DNA from 4 places in the Janibacter cremeus genome. Region 1 is predicted to be linked to each of the others. Evidence: riboswitches for the same ligand, from Rfam matches in the RefSeq annotation. Region 1 holds a riboswitch; each other region holds the start of a gene.
The links. Region 1 has a riboswitch for S-adenosylmethionine ahead of O9K63_RS06615 (aminotransferase class V-fold PLP-dependent enzyme). Riboswitches for the same ligand answer to the same signal wherever they lie in the genome.
Positions count from the first base shown of each region.

Region 2: linked by a shared signal. The riboswitch ahead of metX (homoserine O-acetyltransferase MetX) and the one ahead of O9K63_RS06615 (aminotransferase class V-fold PLP-dependent enzyme) in region 1 are both predicted to bind S-adenosylmethionine.
Region 3: linked by a shared signal. The riboswitch ahead of O9K63_RS11240 (OsmC family protein) and the one ahead of O9K63_RS06615 (aminotransferase class V-fold PLP-dependent enzyme) in region 1 are both predicted to bind S-adenosylmethionine.
Region 4: linked by a shared signal. The riboswitch ahead of O9K63_RS02160 (bifunctional o-acetylhomoserine/o-acetylserine sulfhydrylase) and the one ahead of O9K63_RS06615 (aminotransferase class V-fold PLP-dependent enzyme) in region 1 are both predicted to bind S-adenosylmethionine.

Region 1 is NZ_CP115184.1:1,426,714-1,430,451, forward strand. Features, by position in the region: gene O9K63_RS06605 (DNA translocase FtsK) at 1-1,105, opposite strand, end outside; gene O9K63_RS06610 (prepilin peptidase) at 1,176-1,823, shown strand; SAM riboswitch class IV at 1,897-2,012, shown strand; gene O9K63_RS06615 (aminotransferase class V-fold PLP-dependent enzyme) at 2,054-3,271, shown strand; gene O9K63_RS06620 (ribonuclease J) at 3,296-3,738, opposite strand, start outside.
Region 2 is NZ_CP115184.1:489,912-493,649, forward strand. Features, by position in the region: gene O9K63_RS02205 (EcsC family protein) at 1-163, shown strand, start outside; gene O9K63_RS02210 (YkvA family protein) at 203-616, shown strand; gene O9K63_RS02215 (DUF4192 domain-containing protein) at 709-1,902, shown strand; SAM riboswitch class IV at 1,975-2,084, shown strand; gene metX (homoserine O-acetyltransferase MetX) at 2,100-3,239, shown strand; gene O9K63_RS02225 (universal stress protein) at 3,353-3,738, shown strand, end outside.
Region 3 is NZ_CP115184.1:2,378,368-2,382,105, reverse strand. Features, by position in the region: gene ppk2 (polyphosphate kinase 2) at 1-49, shown strand, start outside; gene O9K63_RS11250 (hypothetical protein) at 141-1,136, shown strand; gene O9K63_RS11245 (YczE/YyaS/YitT family protein) at 1,171-1,881, shown strand; SAM riboswitch class IV at 1,920-2,033, shown strand; gene O9K63_RS11240 (OsmC family protein) at 2,064-2,549, shown strand; gene selB (selenocysteine-specific translation elongation factor) at 2,669-3,738, opposite strand, start outside.
Region 4 is NZ_CP115184.1:476,020-479,757, forward strand. Features, by position in the region: gene O9K63_RS02145 (carboxyl transferase domain-containing protein) at 1-845, opposite strand, end outside; gene O9K63_RS02150 (hypothetical protein) at 899-1,255, shown strand; gene O9K63_RS02155 (hypothetical protein) at 1,242-1,661, shown strand; SAM riboswitch class IV at 1,736-1,849, shown strand; gene O9K63_RS02160 (bifunctional o-acetylhomoserine/o-acetylserine sulfhydrylase) at 1,867-3,186, shown strand; gene O9K63_RS02165 (hypothetical protein) at 3,260-3,556, shown strand; gene O9K63_RS02170 (hypothetical protein) at 3,568-3,738, shown strand, end outside.

The sequences.
Region 1 (3,738 bases):
CGAGCTGCTCCACCCGCTGGGGCAGCGGGGTGGTGGGCGGTGCCTCGAGCACGGTCTTGTTCTCGACCTTGGCGGGCGCCACGACGGGGTTCGCGGTCGGGCGCTTCTCCCCCGGGCGGGGCCCATCGGCCGGCGGCGGCTCGACCGGGTCCGTCGGCGCGGGGGCGGCGGAGGCCGCAGCCCCCTTCTTCTTGCGGCCCTTGCCGTCGACGGGCTGCACCACGGCGGCCTGGTCGTAGGCGGTGTCCCCGTCACGCTGGCCGGAGAGTGCGTCGTCCTCCGCCGAGCGACGGCGGCGGCGCGCCCGGTTGACCGCGGTCCCGGGCGCGTCGGTCGCGGCCCGCTGATCGCCCACGTGCGCCGGCACCTCCCCGGTGAAGGCGGCACGGATGTAGGCCAGCCGCTGCGGGACCTCGTGCAGCGGGGTCCCCGTGAGCAGCAGGAGGCTGAACAGGCCGAGCAGGGCCAGCAGGATGATCGCGGGCCACTCGGTCACCGCCGTCACGAGCGGGTCGGAGGCGAGAAAACCGACGATGCCGCCCGCGTCGCGCATGGGGTCCGCGCCCTCCGGGGGCTGCGGGATGTCCTTGGCGATGTGGGTCAGTCCGGAGGCGGCGAAGAGGGCCATGACGGTGCCGAAGCCGAGGCGGGCATCCGCCGCCTCGTTGCTCGGGGTGCGCAGCAGGCGCACGCCGAGGACCAGCAGGACGATGGGCAACGCGTAGGCGACCCGGCCGAAGGTGCCCGCGGCGACCGCGTGCACGATGTCGCCGAAGCCGCCGGTCAGGCCCCACCACTCGCGGACGGCGACGACGAGGGCGAGCGCGAGGAAGAGGAAGCCGAGCCCGTCACGACGGTGCTCCGGCTCGATCTGGCTGGCCCCGTGGCCCATCCGGCGCACGCTCGATCCGGTGGCGCTCGCGACGCCCATCCAGGTGCGCTGGACGGCGGCGAGCGGCAGCGGGAGCCCACCCCCGGAGGCGCCCTTCTTCCGCGCCGCCGGGGTCTTGCCCTTGGCGGCCGGCTTCCGCCCCGAGGGCCGCGTGCTTCCGCGGGGTCGCGAGGCGGCGCTCTTGCGAGCGGTGGTCGACGGGCGAGTGGCCATGATCGCAGGGTAGGGGAAAGACACGTCCGGCACACGCGTCACACGCGCACCAGGGCGGTAGCCTCCCCCGGTGGACTCCCGCCTGGTGCTCGTCGCCGTCGTGACGGGCGCACTCGGGATCGGCGCCCTGCTCCGACTGCGCACCGGGCGCTACCGCCGTCCCGACGAGACCGGCCCCCTTCCCCGCCATCTGTGGGTGGCGCCGGTCGCCCCCTTCGCCGGGGTGCTCGTGGCGGGGGCTCTCGCCGACCACCCGTGGCCGGTCCTCCTGCCCTACCTCGTCCTCGTGCCCGCCGGGCTCGCCCTCGCTGCGATCGACGCGGACGTGCACCGCCTGCCCAATGCGATCACGCTGCCGTTGGTGCCGGTCGAGCTCGCCCTGCTCGCCGTGGCGAGCGCCGCGACCGGCGACTGGACCTCCCTTCGCCGGGCGGGTCTGGCGGCACTCGTCGTCGGTGGTGGCTTCCTGCTGCTGGCCCTCGTGCTCCACGGACGCTCGATCGGGATGGGCGACGCCAAGCTCGTCGTCTCGCTCGCAGCAGCCCTCGGCTGGCTCTCCTGGGGTCACGTCCTCCTCGGGCTGTGGCTCGGCTTCGTCCTCGGTGGGGTGGTCGCGCTGGGGCTGTTGCTCGCCCGCAGGGCAGGACGGGGCACTCACCTGGCCTTCGGCCCGTACCTCGTGGCCGGCACGCTGCTCGCCCTCCTCCTCCTCGGCTGACGTCCCACGATCCGAGACGGGTGGCACCCGACCGCACACGCCGGGGAGTGCGTCCGCTACCGTCTCGACCCAAGGTCACGAGTACCAGCGACAAGCCCCGGCTAGCTGGTCGGCAACCCTCCTTCCGCGGTGGGGTGCTCCGGGTGACGACCTGGCCGGCGGCGCGGTGTCGCCCGGCAAGCGCGGACTCACGGTCGACGCCTGGGTCCATGACCCGATGGAGTCCTTCCATGACCGTCTCTGACCTGCGTCCCACCACCACGGCCCTGCCCTCGCTCGTGTCGGCCGGACTGACCTACCGCGACTGCGACGGCACCACCGTCGAGTACGCCCACCTCGACCACGGTGCGACCACCCCCGCCCTCGTCGCCGTCACGGAGGCGGTCACGGCCGCCTCCGTCACCTACTCCTCCGTCCACCGCGGCGCGGGCTTCGCCTCCCGGGTGACCAGCTCCCGCTACGAGGCGGCCCGAGAGGCGGTCGCCGCCTTCGTCGGGGCACGCGAGGACGACCAGGTCGTCTTCACCCGCAACACGACCGACTCCTTCAACCTCCTCGCCCGGGCACTGCCGGCGGGCACGACGGTCTTCGTCTTCGCCTCCGAGCACCACGCCGCGCTGCTGCCCTGGGCCGACGCGGTGCGCCTGCCCATCCCGCACAGCCACGCCGAAGCCGTCACGCTGCTCGACGAGGCGCTGCGCACCCACCCGGGCGAGCACCGGCTCGTCGTCGCGACCGGCGCCTCCAACGTCACGGGCGAGCACTGGCCGATCGAGCGGCTCGCCGACCTGGCGCACGCGCACGGGGCCCGCTTCGCGCTCGACGCCGCCCAGGTCGTCCCGCACCGCCGGGTCGACATCGCGGCCCTGGGCATCGACTGGGTCGCCTTCTCCGGACACAAGGTCTACGCGCCCTTCGGCGCCGGAGCACTCGTGGGCCGTCGGGACTGGCTCGACGCCGCCGACCCCTACCTCGCCGGGGGCGGGGCCACCACCCGCGTCGGTGACGGGGCCGTCGAGTGGACCACCGGTCCGGCCCGGCACGAGGCAGGCAGCCCCAACGTCCTCGGTGCGGTCGCGCTCGCCACCGCCTGCGAGGTCATCGGCGAGCACGAGGAGGCGATCATCGCCCACGAGCACGCCCTGCGCACCCGGCTGCTCAGCGGCCTCGCCACCATCGACGGCGTGCACGTGCACACCCTCTTCGGCAGTCGCACCGGCGCGCCCGTCGCGACGATCACGGTCGACGGGCACGACAGCAGCGAGGTCGCCCGCGTCCTGGGCGACGAGCACGGGATCGGCGTGCGCGACGGGAGGTTCTGCGCGCACCCGCTCGTCGACCACCTGCTCGCCGACCGGCCGCAATCCACGGCCGTGCGGATCAGTGCCGGGCTCGGGACGACCAGCGAGCACGTGGACCGGCTGCTCGCCGCCCTTCGCTCGCTCTGATCCGACGGTGGGGGTCGACCCCGCTCAGGCCTCGACGACCACCGGGATGATCATCGGGCGGCGACGGATCTTGCCGCCGACCCAGCCGCCGACCGCGCGACGGACGACCTGCTGCAGCTGGTGCGGGTCGGTCGTGCCCTTGCGGGTGGCCTCGTCGAGGGCGGCGATGATCTTCGGCCGCACCTGGGTGAAGATCTCCTCGTCCTCGGCGAAGCCACGGGCGGTGATCTCCGGGCCCGCGACGACCTTGCCGGTCGAGGCGTCGACGACGACCATGACCGAGATGAAGCCCTCGTCGCGCAGGATGCGGCGGTCCTTGAGCAGCTCCTCCGTCGCGGCACCGACGCTCGAGCCGTCGACGTAGATGTAGCCGCAGGGCACCGCCCCGACGATGCGCGCCCGGCCGTCGACGAGGTCGACGACGACCCCGTCCTCGGCCAGGACGACGTGGTCCGCGTCCACCCCCG
Region 2 (3,738 bases), 940 kb from region 1:
GGCGGGGAAGGGGGTCTTCTCCCGCTTCGGCAGGGCGGTCCCGGTCGTCGGTGGCGCCGTCGGCGCGGGGCTGGACGTGTGGTTGCTCAATCAGCTGGCCGACCACGTGCGCGCGGAGTTCGCCGCGGAGGCCGCTCCGGGCATCGAGGGTCCCACCGCCTGAGGAGTAGCCTGCGTGGTGTCCACCACCCGGAGGTGACCGATGCCCATCGGCCCCAGCACGTACCGAGCCGCCCGACTCGCCCACGCGATGCACGAGGCCTCGACCGCCCCCGGTGCGCCGGGCCTGTGGGCCCGCGTGCGCGCCGTCCCACGCATGGTCCGGGCCGTGCGCTCCGGGCGGTACACGGGCCTGACGTCGACGCGGCTGATGATGCTGCTCGCGGGGGTCGGGTACGTCGTCTCCCCGGTCGACCTCGTCCCGGAGGGATTCCTCCTCGCGCTCGGGCTCGTCGACGACCTCCTCGTCATCGGGTGGGTCGCCACCGCGCTCATGCGTGAGACGGAGGACTTCATCGCCTGGGAGCGCGGCGCGACCGCGTGGGCCGGGCAGCGGGCGCGAGGTCAGGACCGGCCCGAGGGGCGGACGGTGCCCTCCCACGTCGTCCCGGACTGACGCCACCCACAAGCTCTTCCGCGTGCGACGCACTACCCACAGGCGGCGAAGGGGGCGCCCCCCGCACCGACGATCATCGGCAGATTCGGGGCATGACAACGACAGTTCGCCCCCGCAATCCCGCCGAGCTCGCCGTGGTGCTCCCGTACCAGCTCGGCTACCACCCCGGCCCCTCCGTCGTCGTGACCGTCCTGCACGGCAAACGCCTCGGGCTCGTCCAGCGCCACGACCTGCTCAGCGACCCCGAGGACTGCCGCGGTGCCGCCGGGCAGGCGATGGCGATCGCCGCCCGCGAGTCGGCGACGGCGGTGATGGTCATCGCGCACGAGGACCGTGCAGGTGACTCCGCCCCCTTGTCCGAGGCGATGCTCGAGGCCGCGACGGCCGAGGGGATCAGCGTCCACGACCGCGTCGTGGTGCGCGACGGGCGCTGGTACTCACCCGACTGCGCCCAGAGCTGCTGCCCCGAGGAGGGTCAGCCCCTGCCTCGGCCGGAGGACGTGCCCGCCGTCGCGGCCTTCGTGCACGCCGGCGTCGCGCCACTGCCGAGCCGTGCGGCCATCGTTGAGGGAGTGCTACCGGGGCGGGACGAGGACCGCGCGCGCTCCGTGGGCCTGCACCTGGCAGCCCTCGGGTCGCCCAGCAGCACGCGCACCTTCGGTGGTGGCCCGACCGGCCCGCCTGCCTCCTGGTTGGACCGTGGGGAGGACGTCCTCGCGTGGTGGGCACAGCTCCTCGACCCGCGACCCCGGGCGATGGCCGTCACGGTCTTCAGCGACGAGGCGCTCGCCCGGGTGGCGACCTCGCTCCGGGACGTCGTCTGGCGCGACGCCCTCCTGGGCGTCCTCTGCCCGGGTGCCATGCCGATGGCCGAGAGCTGCGGCGCCCCGGCCGCTGCGGCGGTGCTCGCCGCCCGGTGGTGCCCGTGGGTGCCCGACGTCGACATCGCCGTCGAGGACGTCGCGGCAGGGATCGACGAGGAGCGGGCGCGTGCCTCGGCCGACGTCTCTCCCGAGCGGTGGCACGAGGAGGTGCTCGCCGTGCGCTCGCGCCTGGTCGAGCTGAGCCGGTTGCTGCCACCCGAGGCGACGCCGCCCGTCCTGACCCTCGTGGCCCACCTGGCCTGGTGGGTGGGGGACGGGACGGTCGCCGGCATCTGCCTGGAGCGGGCCCTGGAGATCGAGCCGGACCACCGGCTCGCCGAGCTGATGCTGCGGTTGCTCTCCGCGGGGGTGCGACCCTGGGCCGGTGCCCTCCGGGAGGGGGCGTCGGGGGAGGCCGCCTGAGAGGCCCGCCGGAGGGTCCGGTGTGCGGACCCCGCTCGATCCTTGTCGCTTCACTGGCTATGGTTGTCGGCAGGTCATGAGCGCCAGCGTCAAGCCCCGGCTTGCTGGCCGGCAACCCTCTTCGCGACGGGGTGCCCCGGGTGATGACCTGGCTGCACCGTAGGGGTGTGGCAAGGCGAGCCCCGGGAGACCTCATCATGAGCGTGACCACCAGGCCCCCCACGACTGCGGGTTCCTGGCGCGACGGAGACCACCCCGGCCGCCGGAAGTTCGTCACCATCGGTGACCTCGATCTCGAGTCCGGCGACCGGCTGCCCGACGTGGTCCTCGCGTACGAGACGTGGGGCGAGCTCAACGAGCGCCGTGACAACGCGATCCTCGTCGAGCACGCCCTCACCGGGGACAGCCACGTCGTCGGCCCGGCCGGTCCCGGCCACCCCACCGCGGGCTGGTGGCCCGACCTCATCGGCTCCGGCGCACCCCTGGACAGCGACGAGTACTTCGTCGTCGCCATCAACGTCCTCGGCGGCTGCCAGGGCAGCACGGGCCCCGGCGCCCGCTCCGCCGACGGACGTCCGTGGGGGAGCCGGTTCCCCCGGGTGACGATCCGTGACCAGGTCACCGCCGAGGCGCGCCTGGCCGACGAGCTGGGCATCCACACGTGGCAGTCCGTCATCGGTGGGTCCATGGGCGGCATGCGCACCCTCGAGTGGGTCGCGAGCTTCCCCGACCGGGTCGCCGCCGCGGTGGCGCTCGCGACGAGCGGTTACGCCACGGCCGAGCAGATCGGGTGGAGCCAGGCGCAGATCCTCGCCATCCGCAACGACCCCTGGTTCGCCGGCGGCGACTACTACGACAACCCGCAGGGTCCCGAGGCCGGCCTGGGCATCGCCCGGCGCATCGCGCACATCACCTACCGCAGCGAGCCCGAGCTGCACCAGCGCTTCGACCGCGAGGTCCAGGACGAGCCGGTCGGGCCCAACGGCCGACCGCGGTACACCGTCGAGAGCTATCTCGACCACCACGGCGGCAAGCTCGCCGCCCGCTTCGATGCCAACTCCTACGCGGTGCTGTCGGAGGCGATGAACTCCCACGACATCGCTCGTGGGCGGGGTGGCCTGCGCGAGGCACTCGCCCCCTTCGCCGGTCGTCTCGTCGTGGTACCGGTCGACTCCGACCGGCTCTACCCGCCGCGGCTGTCCGAGGAGCTCGCCGAGGCCAAGCCGGGGGCCGAGCTGGTGACGATCAGCTCCCTCGTCGGCCACGACGGATTCCTCACGGAGGGCGACCAGGTCGCCGACCTGCTGCGCTCCGTCGTCGTGCCGCCACCCCGCTGAGGCGTGCCCTGCGAAATCGTCGCCACGCCAACGCATTCGTGAGACACGTCACGCGGTCGCGGTGTAGCGTTCGACCTAGGTCTTCCATCAGCAAGTCGTCTTGAGGAGCACAGATGATCGTCGTGGGGTACGTGTCGACCAAGGAAGGCGAGGCCGCGCTGGAGCGGGCCTTCGAGGAGTGCAAGCTGCGCGACGAGCAGCTGACCGTCATCCACTCCGATCGTGGCGGTGCCAGCCTCAGCGGTGACGCCGCCCGCAAGAACGACAGCGACCTGCGCCGGGTGGCAGCCCGTCTCGAGGATGCCGGCGTCAAGGGCGATGTCCGCGGGCTCGTGCGCGGCAAGGAGCCGGCCGAGGACCTCATCGCCGTCGCGGAGGAGACCGATGCCTCGCTGATCGTCATCGGGCTGCGTCGCCGCACCCCGGTCGGCAAGCTGATCCTCGGGTCCAACGCGCAGCGAGTCCTGCTCGACGCACCCTGCGACGTGCTCGCGGTCAA
Region 3 (3,738 bases), 950 kb from region 1:
ACCGGACAAGAAGGTCGTCGCCCGCGGCAAGAGGGTCGTCGGCGACTGACGATGGTCCCTGCGCTCCGGTTGGGCCCCGGCCAGCGGGGTAATCTCATGAGCAGCCGCCGTCGGGAGCGGCCTCATGAAGGGGAGACGCCATGGAGGGCGGGAGCCACGTCGCGGACTCCTCCTCACGCTCGTGGGTGCTCCGGTCGGTCCGGGGTGCGGCGCTCCTGCTGTGCTTCGGGGTCCTCGGCCTCCTCTGGCTACTGCCCCCCGTGCGCCGTCGCCGCCGCAGGCGCGCGGCGGCATGCACGGCCTGCCGCCGTCGCCAGCGGGTCGGCACCGTCGTCGTCGCGGGCTTCGGGGCGCTGCTGCTCGTCGGCGCGGCGGCCCGCACGCAGCTGGCGGTCCAGGACGAGTGCAGTGCCCGGTTCGCCAGCGGAGCCGAGGAGGTGGTGGCCGAGACGCCGACCCCGGACTCGGTGCCGGGACTGTGGGGACGCACACGCGCCGTGATCAACGCACCGGTCAGCGGAGTCATGCTCCTGGGCACGCGGGCGGCGGGGATGGATCACTGCTCGGGGTCGGCGGTGCTCGTGGCCTTCCCCCCGGACCCGACCGCGCACGGCGGCGGAAGCGTCGTCGGGGACGTCTTCGTCAGCTGGATCGGCCAGCTGGACGTATCCGGCGTCCCGCTGCCCGGCCAGGAGTCCTACGTGCGGTTCGGGTCGGACACCAATGCCAGACCGGATCTGGTCGAGGCGATCGCGCGGCACGAGTCCCGGCACGTCGACCAGTGGGCCGTCGCCACGGTCGTCGGTGGCCCACTGGCGCTGCCGACCGCGTACTACGTCGACAGCCTGATCTTCCCCCTGTCGCGCAACCACTTCGAGCGCGCCGCCGGTCTCGGGGACGGCGGGTACGACCTCCCGCCCGACTTCGGCCCGAGCCCGCTGTGGCCGCCGCTGGTCCTCTCGCTCGCGCTGCTCGTGGTCCTCCTGCGCCGTCGCATCCGCTGGGCGAGCCGCGCGCTCGTGGGCGGCCCGGCCGGTGCCCGGGCCCACGAGGAGGACCGCTGCCCGGTCCACAGCCGGGGATGGTTCAGCAGCGCCCCGTCCCCCCTTCGCCCGGAGCCCGACGACGGGTCCTGAGCGCCCACCCCGGGTCGTGGGCGAGACTGGGGCCATGCCGCTCCCCGACCCACCGCCCCCGCAGGCGCCGCCGCGCGTGCGCAACCGCGAGCTCGCCGACATCGGCCCCCTCGCCCAGCTGCGTGCGGGCCGGCTCGGCATTCGGTTGCCGCTGCTGCTCGTCGGGCTCTTCTTCTACGGCGCGTCGATGGCGATGGTCATCCGCGGCACGCTCGGGCAGATCCCGTGGGACGTCCTGCACGTCGGCGTCGCCAAGCACGTCCCGCTGACCTTCGGGACGATCGTCATCGGTGTCTCGCTGCTCGTCCTCCTGGGGTGGATCCCGCTGCGCCAGAAGCCGGGCGTCGGCACGATCGGCAACGCCCTGCTCATCGGCCCGTCGGCGGACCTCGTCCTCTCCCTCCTGCAGGCGCCGGAGGCCCTCGGGTGGCGGATCGCGCTGCTGGTCGGCGGTGTCGTCCTCAACGGCATCGCGACGGGCATGTACATCGGGTCGCAGTTCGGTCCCGGCCCGCGTGACGGCCTGATGACCGGACTGGCGCGGGTGACCGGGCGCTCGATCCGACTGGTGCGCACCGGGCTCGAGGTCAGCGTGGTCGCCGTCGGGTGGCTCCTCGGCGGTGTCGTCGGTGTCGGCACCGTGCTCTACGCCGTGGCCATCGGACCGCTCGCGCAGCTCTTCCTGCCGCTCTTCACGGTCGACCTGACCCCCCGGCGTCCGGATGCCGGACCCCCCGACTCATAACTGGACATTATGGGTCGCAGTATGTGACGTTATGTCTTGGTCATGAGTCCCAGCGTGAAGCCCCGGCTTGCTGGGCGGCAACCCTCCACCCTCGGTGGGGTGCCCCGGGTGAGGACCTGGACGCGGTCGACCGGCCGTGTCAAGCGCGGGTTCACCTGAGCCCTGGACGAAAGAGTCATGCCATGAGCCAGACGATCGACGAGACCACCAACGACCCGAACCTGCTGACCACCTCGCTCACGGGCTCCCTCGTGCGCGGCACGGCCACGGAGGTCACCCTCTCGGCGCGTCAGCACACCTTCACCATCGACGAGCCGGCCGGCCTCGGTGGCACCGACCTCGGTGCCAACCCGGTCGAGCACCTGCTCGGCGCCCTCGCCTCCTGCACGGTCATCACCTACCAGGTGTGGGCGGAGAAGCTGGGCCTGCGCCTGGACGGCGTGGACGTCGCGCTCGCCGGCGACATCGACCTGCGGGGCTTCTTCGGCACCGCCGAGGGCGTGCGGCCGGGCTTCCGGGGCATCGACCTCGAGGTCACCCTCACCGGCCCGGAGAGCGACGCCGACTACCGCCGTCTCGAGGAGGCCGTGGCGACGCACTGCCCCGTCGCGGACAACCTCACCAACGGCGTCCCGGTGCGGACCACGCTCGAGCTGGCCGCCGGCTGATCACCACGGTCAGCCAGCGCCACTGCTGACTCCGACCGGCAGCGGAGTCAGCGCACGTCGTCCGGTCTGCAGCCCGCAGGGGGTGTTGCAGGCCGGGCGACGTGCTGTCCGGCCAGTGACTAGCGCACGACCTCGCGCAGACTCCCGTCGACCCGTCGGGTCCAGCCGCGAGCGTCGAGATGCTCCAGCAGCGGCACCGCGGTCCGTCGGGTCGTGCCGAGGGCCTGCCGCGCTGCGCTGAGGGTGAAGGGCTGCTCCAGCCCGGCGAGCACCCGCATGGCCCGAGCCGGTGCGTCGGGCAGCAGGACGACGTCGTCGGGCAGGCGCAGCAGCCGGCCGAGCCGGGCCGCGGCGGCGAGCTCGGTGGCACCGAGCCCGAGGTCGGCCAGCTCACCGCGCTCCGGAGCGACGAAGGGGGTCGCCCGCAGCCTCTCCTCGACGGCCGCGACGCCCGCCTCCGCGGCGCCGAGTCCCCCCGCCGCCGGGTCGTGGACGTTCCCGTCGGTGAGGGCCAGGCCGGCCGGACCGATGAGCGTCCGCACGGCCTCGTGACCGAGCGCGGTCGGCAGGTGCGCCGCCAGCCCGAGGTGGCGGGCCGCCTCGGCCACCGGCATCCCGGCGCTCAACGGCTCGCGTCGGTGGTGCTCCCGGACGGCCGTCACGAGGCGCGCCTGCCAGTCGGCCAGGGTGGCCCCGTCCACGAGCCAGTCGCCCATCCGGACGGCGCCGGAGGGGGCGGTCAGACCCAGCCGGCCCAGCACGTCCACCCGGTCGGCGCCCCGTGAGCGCAGCCGCACGGCCGCCGGGTCCCCGGTGGACAACGCCTCGGCGCGCCGGCTGGCCGCGCCCCGGCGAGCCAACGGGAGGGGGTCGACGTCGACGACCCGCACGGACCACAGCCGGCGGCTGCCCGGGTCCCGCAGGATCGCCCGGTCGGCCACCCGCCACGGCAGGACCACCCCCGAGGTCAACCGAGCGAACCCGGCACCGAGCGGACGCACGTGCACGCTGACGTCCGCGGACCCCACGTGCAGCGTCGCCACCTGCGGGGGTGAGCGGTCCGGTCCGCCGGGGGGACCCCCTTCGTCCTCGTCGACGGGAGCCAGGGCGACGTCGACGACGTCGGCCAGCTCGAAGGCATCCGGGGTGAGCAGGACGAGCGAGCGGCCCACGGTGTCCGCCTCCACCC
Region 4 (3,738 bases), 950 kb from region 1:
TCGTCCCGGCGCGTCACCGTGATCGCCGACCAGAGCGCGTCGACCTCCTCCTGGGTCGGCTCCGGCCGGGAGACGAAGGGGGTGACCCGCCAGACCGGGTCCTCCCCGTCGGCCGCGGGGGAGCCCGGGGAGGCGTCGCGCGCCTGCGGGTGCGTGTGCCCCTCGGTCGTCGCGGACAGCAGCGTCAGTGCGCGCGCGGCGATCCCGGCGAGCTGGTCGGTGGGTACCACGGCGTCGACGATCCCCTTGTCGACGAGGTTCTCCGCGAGCTGCACCCCTTCGGGGAAGGGCTGCCCGTTGACCGTCTCGTAGACGACCGGCCCGAGGAAGCCGATGAGCGCCTCCGGCTCGGCGATCGTCATGTGCCCCAAGGACCCCCACGAGGCGAAGACCCCGCCGGTCGTGGGGTGGCGCAGGTAGACGAGGTAGGGCAGGCCGGCCGCCTTGTGCGCGACGACGGCCGCGGAGATGTCGACCATCGTCACGAAGGCCGGGGTGCCCTCCTGCATGCGCGTGCCACCACTGGCGGTCGCGGCGATGAGGGGAAGGCGCTCGGTCGTGGCCCGCCGGATCGCGGCGACGATCCGACCGGCGGCCGCCCGGCCGATCGAGCCCGCGAGGAAGCGGAACTCCCCGACGATCAGCGCGGCGTCGTGGCCGTGGATCCGGGCCGAGCCGGTGAGCACCGACTCGTCGGTGCCGGCCCGCTCGGCGGCACGGTCGAGCGTGTCGAGGTACGCCTCGTCCAGACCGTCGAGGTCGAGGGACTCGTCCCAGGAGACGAAGGTGCCCTCGTCGACGACCGTGTCGATCAGCTCGTGGGCAGTCAGGCGACGCGAACTCATGCCGTGATCGTCCCAGTCCCGGCGCTCGGTAACCTTGCGCCGTGCTTGTGCCCTTGACCACTGTCGTGATCGTGGCCGTCGGCGTGCTCGGGGTGATGGCCCTGGTCTACCTGCTGATCAACCGCCTCGTCGACGACGCCATGCTGCTCGTGACCGCCGTCGTCGAGCTGTCCCTGCTCGTCCTCGTCGTCGCCAGCGCCATCGCGCAGGGCAGGGTCACCGGCACCGGGCAGGGCGCGACGATGCTCGCGTACGCGCTGACGCTGCCGCTCATCCCGCCCGCAGTCGTCTTCATCGCGCTGAAGGAGAAGACCCGCTGGTCCATGGGGGTCGTCATCGCCGGCGCCTTCACCGTCGGTGTCATGGCCTACCGCATCCTGCAGATCTGGGACGTCCATGGCCCCGCCTGACGTGCGGACCGGCACCGGCCCGGGCCGGGTCGTCGTCGCCGTCTACGCCGTGCTCGCGCTCGCCGCCACCGGCCGCTCGGTCCTGCAGCTGACCCAGTACCTGGACCGGGCGCCGCTGGCGTACGTGCTCTCCGCGCTGGCGGCGGTGATCTACATCGTCGCGACCGTGGCCCTGGCGAAGGGGGGACGCACCGGCGCCCGGGTCGCCACCGGGGCGATCCTCGTCGAGGCCGTCGGGGTGCTCACCGTGGGCACCCTGTCCTACCTCGTGCCGGAGCTCTTCCCGGACAAGACGGTCTGGTCGCACTACGGAGCGGGCTATGCCTACGCGCCGCTCGTGCTCCCCTTCGTCGGGCTGTGGTGGATCCGCAGGGTGCGACGGGCCCGCCGGGGCGCGGGGGACTGACGGGGGACGCCCCCTTCGCCCGGGAGGTGAGACACCCTCCGCCGGACCACGGGGCGTCTCATATGCTCTGGGCAGGTCTTGAGTGCCAGCGCACAGCCCCGGCTAGCTGGCCGGCAACCCTCCTCCGCGGTGGGGTGCCCCGGGAGACGACCAGGTCCGTGGCAATCCGTCACGGTCAAGCGCGCACCACACCAGGAGCACAGACATGTCCGACCCGACCACGTGGAACTTCGAGACCAAGCAGATCCACGCCGGCCAGGCACCCGACCCGACGACCGGCTCGCGGGCGCTGCCGATCCACCAGACGACGTCCTACGTCTTCAAGGACACCGAGCACGCGGCAAATCTCTTCGGCCTCAAGGAGCTCGGGAACATCTACACGCGGATCATGAACCCGACCCAGGACGCGGTCGAGAACAAGATCGCCGCGCTCGAGGGTGGCGTCGCGGCGCTGATGACCGCCTCGGGCATGTCCGCGACCAGCCTCGCGCTGATGAACATCGCCGAGGCCGGTGACCACATCGTCGCCAGCGCCGCGCTCTACGGCGGCACGGTCAACCTCTTCCAGTACACGCTGCCGAAGTACGGCATCGAGGTCACCCTCGTGGAGGACCCGAGCGACCTGCAGGAGTGGAAGGCCGCGGTCCGGCCGAACACGAAGGCCTTCTTCGGGGAGACCATCGGCAACCCGAAGGACGTCGTCCTCGACATCGCCGGCATCGCCGACGTCGCGCACGAGGCCGGGGTCCCGCTGGTCGTGGACAACACGATCGCCACCCCCTACGTGCTGCGTCCGATCGAGCACGGCGCCGACGTCGTCGTGCACTCCGCGACGAAGTTCCTCGGGGGCCACGGCACCTCGATCGCCGGCGTGATCGTCGACGCCGGGAAGTTCGACTACGCCGCCGACCCGGAGAAGTTCCCCAACTACAACGAGCCCGACCCGAGCTACCACGGCCTGCGCTTCGGCCCGGACCTCGGCGTGAATGGCGCCATGGGGGCCAACCTCTCCTTCATCCTCAAGGCGCGGGTGCAGCTGCTGCGCGACCTCGGCCCGGCCGTCTCGCCGTTCAACGCCTTCCTCATCGGACAGGGCATCGAGACGCTCAGCCTGCGCATGGACCGCCACCTGGACAACGCCCACAAGGTCGCCGACTACCTCGGTGGCCACGCGCAGGTCGAGAAGGTCACGTGGGCCTCGCTGCCGAGCAGCGCCAGCCACGAGACCGCGCAGAAGTACACCCCCAAGGGCGCCGGCTCCATCCTGTCCTTCGAGATCAGCGGCGGCCTCGAGGCGGGCAAGAAGTTCGTCGAGGGCCTGGAGCTGCACAGCCACCTGGCCAACATCGGTGACGTGCGCTCGCTCGTGATCCACCCCGCGTCGACGACCCACTCGCAGGGTCCGGACGAGGACCGCCTCGCCGCCGGCGTCACTCCCGGCCTGGTGCGCCTCTCGGTCGGCCTGGAGAACGCCGACGACATCATCGCCGACCTCGAGCAGGGGTTCGCCGCCGCCAAGGCCTGACCTCGATACATCACCCCGCGGGGCCTGTGGAGAACTCCACGGGCCCCGCGGCGTTCTTCCCTACGGTGTCCGCATGGGTGACGACGGGATCTCGATCGACGGCGAGGGCATCGCCCGCCTCGGGGAGCGGCTCGGGGACATCGCAGACGGACTCGAGGATGCCGCGGCGCGGACCGCGGAGACGGCCGTGTACGGGTTCCCCTCCGGCACGGGCGAGCGGGCCCTGGACGGCGTCCTCGGCGACCGGGAGCTGGTCCGGGTCGAGGTGTGCGGCACGCTGCGGGCGCTGCGGGACCTGGCTCGGCACGCCGGCGGGTGCTTCATCAGCACCGAGCAGCAGGTCGACCTGCGCTTCCGGGGCGGCTCCTGATGGCGTTGCGGATGTTCCACACCGAGTTGGGGGACCCGGCCCTCCTGCGCGCCCGGGCGTGGAGCCTGCGAGCCCGGGCCGACGCGATGTGGGAGGCGGCCGCGCGGCTGCACGAGGTCTCGACGAAGGGGGTGTGGGAGTCGCCGTCCGGCGTCACCTTCGCCTCGCGGGTGGACGAGTGC